Regions from separate parts of the Pseudoalteromonas sp. N1230-9 genome, predicted to be linked through region 1. Evidence: predicted binding sites of a transcription regulator. Region 1 holds the regulator's gene; the other holds the start of a gene.
The links. The regulator ArgR, encoded in region 1, controls arginine synthesis, uptake and breakdown. The targets are predictions, from matches to a motif close to ANTGAATANNTATTCANT.
Positions count from the first base shown of each region.

Region 2: the regulator ArgR is predicted to act here: its motif matches at 3,332-3,349, upstream of gltB (glutamate synthase large subunit).

Region 1 covers NZ_CP090419.1:623,521-629,503, forward strand. Annotated here, with positions in the region: gene LY624_RS02975 (ABC transporter permease) at 1-206, shown strand, start outside; gene LY624_RS02980 (ABC transporter ATP-binding protein) at 203-1,246, shown strand; gene LY624_RS02985 (Dyp-type peroxidase) at 1,309-2,208, shown strand; gene argR (transcriptional regulator ArgR) at 2,205-2,672, opposite strand; gene mdh (malate dehydrogenase) at 2,898-3,833, shown strand; gene ispB (octaprenyl diphosphate synthase) at 3,929-4,900, opposite strand; gene rplU (50S ribosomal protein L21) at 5,311-5,622, shown strand; gene rpmA (50S ribosomal protein L27) at 5,640-5,897, shown strand.
Region 2 covers NZ_CP090419.1:1,433,726-1,439,708, reverse strand. Annotated here, with positions in the region: gene gltB (glutamate synthase large subunit) at 1-3,231, opposite strand, end outside; gene LY624_RS06755 (efflux RND transporter periplasmic adaptor subunit) at 3,912-5,165, shown strand; gene LY624_RS06750 (ABC transporter ATP-binding protein) at 5,184-5,891, shown strand; gene LY624_RS06745 (ABC transporter permease) at 5,894-5,983, shown strand, end outside.

The DNA.
Region 1 (5,983 bases):
TGTTAGTCTTTATTGAATGCATGAAAGAGCTGCCCGCCGCATTATTATTAAGGCCATTTAACTTTGAAACACTGGCAACCCATGTCTTTCAGTATGTTAGTGATGAGCAGTTGGAGCTTGCCTCAATTTCAGCGTTATTGATTGTTTTAGTGGGGCTTATTCCTTTGTATTTCGTTAATCGTTCGATGGAGCAAAATCACTCATGAGCCATTTAGTAATTAAAGACTTAGCTTATCAGTATAATGGCACTAAAGTCTTGAGTGGGTTAAACCTCAATGTAAAGCAAGACGAAATAGTGTGTTTATTAGGGGCCAGTGGCTGTGGCAAAACCACAACCCTAAAAGCAATCGCGGGAATTTTGCAGCCTGAGCAAGGTTACATGAGTATCGATTCTAATGTTGTGAACGATAATGGTTTTTTTGTTGCACCCCAAAAGCGCAATATCGGCATGATGTTTCAAGATTATGCGCTATTTCCTCATCTTACAGTGAGTGACAATATTGCGTTTGGTCTTAACAATATGAGTAAAGAGCAAAAACGTGAGCGAGTGAACGAGATGCTCACTTTAGTTAAGCTCGATGGTTGTGCCAAGCGATATCCTCACCAGCTCTCAGGTGGTCAACAGCAACGTGTCGCGATTGCCCGTGCACTTGCCTATAAACCAAGCTTGTTACTTCTTGATGAGCCATTTTCAAATATTGATACCCAAGTAAGGTTTGAGCTGATTGCCGACATACGTCGAATTATCAAAGCGCAAAAAGTTTCTGCGGTATTTGTTACCCATTCAAAAGAAGAGGCGTTTGCCTTTGCTGACACACTTGCTGTTATGCATGGTGGAAAAATAGCCCAACAAGGCTCTGCTGAGCAGTTATTTAGCCAACCTAACTCAAAGGTGGTTGCAGAGTTTCTTGGTACGGGCATATACTTAACGGCAAAAGCATTAACCGCAACTGAATATGAGACGGTGTTCGGGGTTGTATCGTCAATCAATGCAGGTAACCATGATTGCGTACAAGGTCAAATTTATGTGCGCCCTCATCATATTCAATTGTGTAAAGCAGAAAATGGCGATGCTCAAGGCTTAACTATTTTGCAAAGACGTTTTATCGGCACGCGTTATGTGTACCGTATTAATATTGCAGGGCAGGAGCTCGAAGTGGCCGCAGAGCAAGACCACGTTTTCTCGGTCGAACAGCCAGTAAAAATAAAAATAATGCCGCACACGGTCAATTTTTTTCGAGATTAAACATGATGTGAAATCCTAAATTGTTGATTGTGTGCCTGATAATGAATAGCTAAGGATTCACTATGGCGCAAGCGCAATCTGGGATTTGTGCTGAAGCAAACTTACATGGTTTGCACCTGTTTTTTAACGTCTATGATGGCCACGATGAGTCATTACGAAAAAAACTAAAGCGTGTAAATGTAATACAAGACGAGTTTTCTGATCAGTTTTCTGAGGCTATGCTGTCTTGTGTTGTTGCTGTTGGGGCGCAATATTGGCCGCATATATTGCCTGAGTTTATTCCAAGTCAATTACAGAGCTTTCCTAATGTCACACACAGTGAACATGTTGTAAGCGCACAACCGTTCGATTTATTTGTGCAAATCCGCTCTGACCGTGAAGACGTCAATCATTTATTTGCTCTGCAAATTTTAAAATTGTTTACACCGGATGTTGAACTGGTGGAGCAAGTTCGTAATTTTCGTTTTTTAGATGGGCGAGATTTTAATGGTTTTATCTACGCCGGCGACACGCCCCACGGAAGACAAAAACGCAGTACGGCACTAGTCAATAAACCAGGGCATTTTGAAGATCAAGGTAGTTATATTCATGTGCAGCGGTTTGTCCACGACCTAACGGTGTGGCAGTACTTGTCTCTATCAGAACAAGAGCAAATAATGGGGCGTACTCGCCTTGATAATACCTTGGTTGTGCCGGCAATTGAGACGAGCCATGCAGTGAGATCAGAGCTTAAAGACGAGCATGGTCAGCCGCTATTACTCAATCAGAGTATGCCATTTGGCGACGTTCACAAACAGGGCATACTTATGGTGTCGTGTGCCGCGCAAGGTGACTCGTTTGAACATGTACTGAAAAGTCGTTTAGGGCAGGGCGAGCATTATGATCATTGGCTTGATTTCACACAAGCTGATATGGGATCGGCATTTTTCGCCCCGTCAGTGAATTTTCTAAAGCAACTTTAAACTGTATCGAATAAGGTGCGAACACGCTCAAGCGTAACGTCAATTTCAGAGACCTTTGCAGGGGCAATAAAAATAGTATCATCACCTGCAATGGTTCCCAGCACACCGTCTGCTTTACCTAATGAATCAAGTAAACGTGCAATAAGCTGTGCAGCACCTGGACTGGTGCGAATGATGATCATCATTTCGTTATGCATAATGTCAATAACAAGCTGACGTAGTGGGCTTTTCGCTGTTGGTACGCCCATTTCAGCCGGTAAGCAATACACCATTTCTTGTTTCGCGTTACGAGTACGTACCGCACCAAATTTACTCAACATGCGCGAGACTTTACTCTGGCTGATATTATCGAAGCCTTGCTCTTTTAATGCATCTACAATTTCGCCTTGCGAGCCGAAGTTTTCTTCTTTTAATAACGATTTAAACGCTTTGATTAGTGCTTCTTGTTTATCTTGAGGTTGCATGCTGTCGTATCTTTATTCATAAAATGTGAGGTAATTCTACACAATTATGCATACTTATGCAGTATTTGTTTGAATTTGTCGGCCAAATGAAGGCACTTTACAGCATAGTTTACAACTATGGTCGAAATTATATGCGAAATAAGCAGGATAAATTTGTTTTTAGTCGCTAATTTCATTATCTTTAGGGCCACAAGTATTTCCTACCTCAAATTACGGAGAATTCCAATGAAAGTTGCTGTTTTAGGCGCAGCTGGCGGTATCGGCCAAGCATTGTCTTTATTATTAAAAACAAGTTTACCTGCAGGTTCTGAATTATCGTTATACGATGTTGCCCCTGTTGTTCCTGGTGTAGCGGTTGATCTTTCTCACATCCCAACAGACGTTAAAGTTGAAGGCTTTGGTGCTGACAACCTAGACGATGCTTTAGTTGGTTGTGATATCGTTCTTATCCCAGCGGGTATGCCGCGTAAGCCGGGTATGGACCGTGCGGACCTTTTCAACGTAAACGCAGGTATCATCAAAACATTAGCTGAAGGCATCGTTAAAAACTGCCCTAAAGCGTTAGTAGGTATCATCACTAACCCAGTTAACGGTACTGTGCCAATCGTTGCTGAAGTATTCAAAAAAGCGGGTACTTACGATGCGAATCGTGTATTCGGTATCACAACACTTGACGTGATCCGTTCAGAAGCATTTGTTGCTGAGCTTAAAGGTTTAAGCGCTACAGACGTTAAAGTTCCAGTGATCGGTGGTCACTCAGGTACGACTATTCTTCCTCTTCTTTCTCAAGTGGAAGGTGTTACTTTCACTGACGAAGAAGTTGCAGCATTAACACCACGTATCCAAAATGCAGGTACTGAAGTTGTTAACGCTAAAGCGGGTGGCGGTTCAGCGACGCTTTCAATGGGTGCAGCTGCAGCTCGTTTTTGTATGTCTTTAGTTAAAGGCTTACAAGGTGAAGAAGTTGTTGATTACGCATACGTTGCAGTTGAGAACGGTGACGCAGCATACTTCGCACACCCAGTACGTTTAGGTAAAAACGGTGTTGAAGAAATCCTTTCTTACGGTGAGTTAAGTGCTTTTGAAGAGCAAGCTAAGAACGATATGTTAGCGACACTTAACAAAGACATCCAAGAAGGTGTTGATTTCATCAACGGCTAATACCCAGATGAAAATGGGGATATTCTCTAGTCGATGTCCTCAATAATAAAAAAGCCTGCAATTGCAGGCTTTTTTATGGCTCGAATAAATTGAGTTTAATGATCCCGTGCAACGGCGATACGAGCTAAACTCTCAAGTGCTTGCTTGTACGGTGTATCTGGTAAAAAGGCAATACAAGCAATCGCTTTGTCGGCTTCTTGTTCTGCTTTTTGCATCGCAAACTCAAGGGCTTTAGTATCAGCTAATGCCGTTAGAATGCTTTCTAAGTGGTCCATACCATTACCAAGTTCAATGGCTTCGCGTACTAGCTTAACTTGCTCTGGTGTGCCTTTTTGCATTGCGTAGATTAGCGGTAGGGTAGGTTTACCTTCAGCTAAATCATCACCAATATTCTTACCAAGTTGCGTGGCATCTGCATTGTAATCAAGCACATCATCAACAAGCTGGAAGGCGGTGCCTAAATGCATGCCGTATAAGTTTAAGGCATCAAGGGTGTGTTGATCTTGCTCAGTGATAATGGCGGCTAAACCGGTAGCAGCCTCAAATAATTTGGCGGTTTTGCTGTAAATAACCTGCATATAGCTTTGTTCTGTGGTGTCAGGGTCATTACAGTTCATTAATTGTAGTACTTCGCCTTCTGCGATGACATTCGTTGCATCTGCAAGTGTTTGCATAATAGGCATTTTACCCAGCCCAACCATTAACTGGAATGAACGAGTATAGATAAAATCACCTACTAATACGCTGGCTGCATTACCAAACTCTGCATTAGCAGTGGGTGTTCCTCTGCGCAGGTTAGATTCATCTACAACATCATCATGTAGTAAGGTTGCGGTATGAATAAACTCTATGATGGTGGCAAGCGTAATGTGGTCTTTACCCTCATAACCAAGTGCTTTTGCCGCTAAAATAGCTAACATAGGGCGTACACGTTTGCCGCCGCTGTTTACTATATATAAGCCAAGCTGGTTTACCAATGCGACATCTGAGCGCATTTGGGCGTGTATTAGTTGATTGACGTCATTCATTTCACTTTCAATTAACGTCTGGATAGCTTTTATATCCATTGATCTCCGAGCCGATTTTTATGGGTATACGGGGCTGATTGTACATCAAAAATTGCGCTTGCTCGATATTTTGTGACGATTCACCAAAAAAACACCTTAAAGTTTTTTATTTAGGGCAAAATTTGTGGAGTTAAGTTTATCACCTTGTTTAATAAGTAATCGGTATTACTACCTCGGTGACTCGGTTTTGTGACTGAAATTTAATTGTCACAAGATCGTAAAAAGCGCTTGGCAAGAGGCGTTTTTAGGATAAAATAAGGGAAAATATTGAATTGCTCTCAATGCAGCTATTTTTTATTCATTTTATCGAAAAAGAGGCTTGCTAGTTTTTGCGCATTAGCGTAAACTTCGCGCCCTATTGAAGAATATTTTAGTTGCGTCGATTTGAGGGCGCACAGACGGAGTTAATTATGTACGCGGTTTTCCAAAGTGGTGGTAAACAGCACCGTGTGACTGAAGGTCAAACAATTCGTCTTGAGAAATTAGACGTTGAAACTGGTGCAGCAGTTGAATTTGATTCAGTACTTTTAGTTGCTGATGGTGAGAAAATCGAGATCGGTGTACCGTTCGTAAACGGTGGTAAAGTGACAGCTGAGGTTGTTTCACACGGTCGCGGTGAGAAAGTGAAGATTGTTAAATTTAGACGTCGTAAGCATTCTCGTAAGCAAATGGGCCATCGTCAATGGTTCACTGAAGTTAAAATCACTGGCATTAGCGCTTAATTTAGAGGTACTGAAAAATGGCACATAAAAAAGCAGCTGGTAGTACTCGTAACGGTCGCGATTCAGAAAGCAAACGCCTAGGTGTTAAGCGTTTTGGTGGCGAATCAGTTCTAGCGGGCAGCATCATTGTTCGTCAACGTGGTACTCGTTTCCACGCTGGCGCTAACGTAGGTATCGGTAAAGACCACACTATCTTCGCAAAAGCAGATGGTAAAGTTCAATTCGAACAGAAAGGTCCTTTAAACCGTAAATACGTAAATATCGTAGCTGAGTAATCATCTCGATATTTGAAAAACCCCGCCTTTGCGGGGTTTTTTGTTTTAAGGTACTCGATTATATAGCTAAGCATCTTCGGCACTGT
Region 2 (5,983 bases), 810 kb from region 1:
GTCTAGGCCTGTTTTAAGTCCGCCATCAGTTTGTAAGCGAATACGGTGACGTAAACCATTTTCTACTAGCGCTTGTTGAGTTTCAGCAAGGCCAAGCTCCCAAGGGCTACCTGCATATTTCACCGAAGTAAGTGGGCTTGCACCTGTACCACCGTCATACCCCGCAATGGTAATTAAATCGGCATACGCTTTGGCAACACCCGTTGCAATCGTCCCAACCCCTGGTTCAGACACTAGTTTCACCGAAATCAGTGCGTCTGGGTTGACTTGTTTTAAATCGAAAATAAGCTGGGCTAAATCTTCAATCGAGTAAATATCGTGATGCGGCGGTGGCGAAATCAATGTCACACCTGGCACTGAGTAACGTAACTTTGCAATATACGGCGTTACTTTTTCTCCCGGTAATTGACCACCCTCGCCTGGTTTTGCACCTTGAGCAACTTTAATCTGAATTACATCAGCGCTACGTAAGTAATGTGGTGTTACACCAAAACGACCTGAAGCAACTTGCTTAATACGAGAATTTTTCTCTGTGCCGTAACGAAGTTTATCTTCACCACCTTCACCAGAGTTTGAACAACCACCTAAACGATTCATCGCAATCGCTAGCGCTTCATGCGCTTCTGGCGATAGCGCACCAATACTCATTGCTGCTGAGTCAAAACGCTTGTATAGCTCAGTTGCAGGTTCCACGTCATCAATACTAATACCTGCATCTGGCACTTTTACTGCCAACATGTCACGTAAGTTGGTGATCGGGCGATTATTTACTAAATCAGCATAGGCAACATAATCACTGTACTCACCAGAGCGCACTGCTTTTTGTAGTGTTTGAATAACATCTGGGTTATACGCGTGATACTCACCACCGTGAACATATTTTAGTAAGCCGCCATGACTTAATAATTTACGTTTACTAAATGCCAACTTATGAAGCTTACGTTGATCGTCATCAAAATCAGTAAAACACGCCCCTTTAATGCGACTTGCCACACCATTAAAACAGGTTTCGACGATAGCCTCAGACAAACCAACGGCTTCAAATAACATTGAGCAGCGATAAGATGCAACAGTGCTAATACCCATTTTCGACATGATTTTATAAAGACCCTTGTTTATCGCATTACGATACGCAAGCGTTACTTCGCAATAAGTCTTATTGATCACCTTGCTATCACTCATAGCAACCAGTGACTCATAAGCAAGGTACGGATAAATAGCCGTCGCGCCAAAACCAAGTAATACAGCGAATTGATGCGCATCGCGAACACTACCTGATTCAATGATAATGTTTGATTCACAGCGCAAATTATTATCAACTAAACGTTTTTGAATAGAGCCTACCGCCATCGCAGCAGGAATAGGCAACTGTGTTTCGCTGAAGTTACGGTCGCTTAACACTAACATCACACAACCAGCAGCTGCTTTCTCTTGCGCTTCGTCACAAATACGTGTGATGGCGCTTTCAAGCCCTTCTTCTACTGTGTAAGTGATATCAATTTTGCAGTAGCTGTAATATTTATCATCAGCATTAAGTAACTGCTGCATATCTGCATACATCAGGATTGGTGTATCAAACTGCAAACGCTTAGCGTGACCTGTGGTTTCGTTAAATACGTTTTGCTCACTGCCTATACAGGTAGCTAATGACATAACGTGATTTTCACGAAGTGGATCAATCGGTGGATTCGTTACTTGCGCAAACTTTTGTCTGAAGTAATCAAATAACGAGCGATGACCTTCTGAAAGTACGGCAAATGGTGTGTCATCACCCATTGAGCCTGTCGCTTCTTGACCATTTTCACCCATCACACGAATAACACTATCAAGCTCTTCGTTGGTGAAACCAAACATCTTTTGATATTTAAGCAATGTTTCGTCATCAAATGAACGATTACCCGCATCTTTTTCAGAGAGCTGCTCGAACGGTGTTAAACGCTTAACATTTGCTTCGAGCCATGCTTTGTATGGGTGACGTGATTTAAGGTCCTGGTCAATTTCATCTGAATGCCAAATTTTACCTTGATGAGTATCAATAACTAACAGCTCACCAGGGCCAACACGACCTTTTTCAACGACTTCGTCTGGTGCATAGTCCCAAATCCCCACTTCTGAGGCGAGTGTTATAAAACCATCTTGGGTGATCACATAACGCGCTGGGCGTAAGCCGTTACGGTCAAGGTTACAGGCTGCAAAACGGCCATCAGACATAACAATACCAGCAGGGCCATCCCATGGTTCCATATGCATTGAGTTAAAGTCGTAGAATGCACGTAGGTCTTCATCCATAGCACGGTTTTTTTGCCATGCTGGCGGCACAAGCATACGCATTGCACGGAATAAATCCATGCCACCCGCTAAGAACAGCTCAAGCATATTGTCTAAGCTTGAAGAGTCAGAACCGCTTTCATTTACGAACGGCGCAGCTGATTGCAAATCAGGGATAAGTGGTGAGGCAAACTTATACGCACGGGCACGGGCCCACTGGCGGTTACCTTGAATGGTATTAATCTCACCATTGTGTGCTAAATAACGGAATGGCTGCGCTAATGGCCAACGAGGTTGTGTATTAGTAGAAAAACGTTGATGGAATACACAAATCGCACTGGTCATGCGAATGTCAGCTAAATCTAAATAAAAGTTAGGTAAGTCAACAGGCATCATCAAGCCTTTATAGACGGTTACCAAACCAGATAAGCTGGCAATATAAAAATGTTCATCGTTTTCAAGGCGCTTTTCAACACGACGACGCGCAACGTATAAACGGCGCTCTAAATCTTTTGGACGCCAGCCTTCTGGGGCGCTAACAAAAATTTGTTCAAAGCCTGGTAGTTGTTTTTTTGCAATTGGCCCTAAACATGACGCATCGGTCGGTACTACGCGCCAGCCTTGAATGCTCAAGGTTTCTTTTTCGAGTTCTTCACTCAACACATCTTTAGCTGTTTGCGCAAGTACAGGATCGGCATTCAAAAATACCATGCCTACGGCGTAGTTCTTTCCTAGATGCCAGTCATGTTCGCTAGCAATAGCACGAAAGAAACTATCGGGTTTTTGCATTAATAAACCACAACCATCACCGGTTTTACCATCGGCAGAAATACCGCCACGGTGCTCCATGCGATCAAGCCCTGTGATTGCTGTTCGGATCAAGCGGTGACTCGCTTGCCCATTGACTTGGGCTATCAAGCCAAAGCCACAATTATCTTTTTCTAATTTTGAGTCGTATAACATAGACCCCTCCCCTTGCTACAACGACCAGCCCTTTAGTCTCTTGTGACAGGGCTAGCAGACGAACAAAACTATCGCCAAATAATCTCTGAGTCAATAGAGTTTTGAATACATATTCATATTCATGAATATTTCTCATTTAAATGCACTTAGTAAATTCTATGCTAATTTTTTACATTTAGACGTATTTTCACCGTTATTTTTTTATGACACTGGTGTCATATTTAACAACTTGTAAAAGAAAAATTTCAAAAACCACTCTTTACGTTAACGTAAACTGACACCTGAAATGAATAAATATTCACTTTTTGAATGATAATGCAGAATTTAGATACCACCTACTCACATAAACCAGACTCGCTGGACACTTGCTGTAACTCTTTAGATAGCTATTTACGCTTACCCTCCTAAAAGCTTGCTCTTTACGCGCACGTAAACCCACTTATTAAAAAGTGTCCGCTGCGGACACTTTTTCTGTCCGCGGACATTGAAACAACATCAACAAAACAAATAACCCCTTATAAATCAAAAAAATAAAAGTTGGCATGTTGTTGGTATATAAGATCACATCAGCAGATTTAAGGACAGGACATGTTCACTTTTAGTTTATTTATTGCATCGCCACTCACCATGCTAGTAGTGGGTTTCATGATTATGTTAGTTGAAAACATTAAGGAACTATGATGATAAAAGATACCAGTGCTCAGGATATCTCGGTGACAAAGAGGAATAACTTTGCAAAACCAGTTGCACTAATTATCGGTGTATTATTAATTGGCTCGGTTGGTATAGGCAGTATTTTTGCGGACACCGAAGGCAGTATTTCCGTTGAAAAAGCAAGCCTACAAATCAGCAAAGTAACTCAGCAACCTCTCATTAGAGATGTCGCCGCAAGTGGCAAAATCGTTGCTGCAAATGCGCCCAAAGTATACAGCCCTGAACGCGGCTTTGTGGATTTAAAAGTAAAAGCAGGTGACAGCGTAAAAAAAGATGACATCATCGCAATTGTAAAAAGCCCTGAGCTAACAAATGAGCTAAAACAGCAACAATCTGTACTTGCAAGGCTTGATGGTGAGCTTCAACGCAAGCAACTTGAAGCACGTAGACAAAAACTAAGCTTAACGAAAGCGCTCGACCTTGCTCAGGTCGAACTTAATGCTGCTGACCGTGAAAACCGTCGTGCCCAATTATCTATAAAGAAAAACTTAATAAGCCAAATTGATTTAGAAAAAGCAGTCGATGATTTAGCAAGAGCAAAACTTTCTTATAAACATGCTGAGCAAGAGGTTGCGCTTGCTAAAGATACCCTTGCCTTTGAGTTAAAAGCCGCAGAGCGAGATCTAGCAAGACAGCAGCTTATCGTTGATGATTTATTTCGCCAAGTAAATGACCTAACTATCATAGCCAGTGTGAGCGGCATCGTGGGGAATTTACTTGTTCAACAAAAAGAGGCCGTAACTCAAAGTCAGCCATTAATGACTTTGGTGGACTTAAGTAACTTTGAAGCCGAGCTTCAAGTGCCAGAAAGTTATGCCAATGAATTAGGTTTAGGGATGCAAGTCGAACTAACGCTCGGTGCTCGTCATGTGACGGGAACATTGTCAGCAATATCACCGGAAGTAAACAACCGTGAAGTGACAACACGAGTGCGATTTGATGATGAACTGGTTGGAATTCGCCAAAATCAGCGTCTCACAGCCCGCATTCTCTTAGAAAATCGCGACAATGTTTTACAAGTAAAGCGCGGCGCCTTTTTACAACAAGGTGGGACGCGTGCTTATCGAATCGATGGTGATATGGCTTACTTAATCGATATTAAAACAGGCGCTAGCAGCATTAACGCTGTGGAGCTCTTAGAAGGCGTTCAAGCTGGCGATCAATTAATCATCTCTAACTACGACCGTTATAAACAAGCACCGGTACTCGTTTTACGTTAACAACAAGGAATTATAATTATGCTTAAAATGAATAACATCAATAAAGTGTATCAAACTGAAATGGTACAAACTCATGCACTTCGTGATTTTAACCTACAAGTAGATGAGGGTGAATTTATTGCAGTGACAGGCCCAAGCGGCTCAGGTAAAACCACTTTTTTAAACATTGCAGGAATGCTAGAGCCATTTAATGAGGGCCAATATCTATTAGACGGTATTGATGTCGGTAAACTCAATGACAATCAGCGTGCCGACCTTCGTAATCAAAAAATAGGTTTTATTTTCCAAGGTTTCAACCTCATCCCTGACTTGAACCTATACGAAAATATTGAAGTACCACTTCGTTACCGTGGAATTAAAGCTGCCGAGCGTAAACGTCGAATTGAGCAATGTTTAGAGCAAGTTGGTCTAGCATCACGTGCTAAACATCTCCCTCAACAGCTATCTGGCGGACAACAGCAACGTGTAGCTATTGCTAGAGCCCTTGCTGGTGAACCTCGTTTTTTACTTGCCGATGAGCCAACGGGTAACCTTGATAGCTTAATGGCTCGCCAAGTAATGGAATTGCTTGAACAAATAAATCGTGATGGCGCAACTATTGTGATGGTTACTCACGATCCTGAACTTGCTCGCAGAGCACCTCGAAACATTCAGGTCGTTGATGGTCAACTCGCAGACCTAACCTTGTATCAAGGCACTCAAAACTTAAAAGCTGCAGGGGTGTAGTCATGTTCCTTCATTATTTAGATTTAAGCTGGCGTAGCTTTAAGCGCACGCCATTAGTGAGCTTTTTAATGGTGCTAGCCATTGCTATTGGT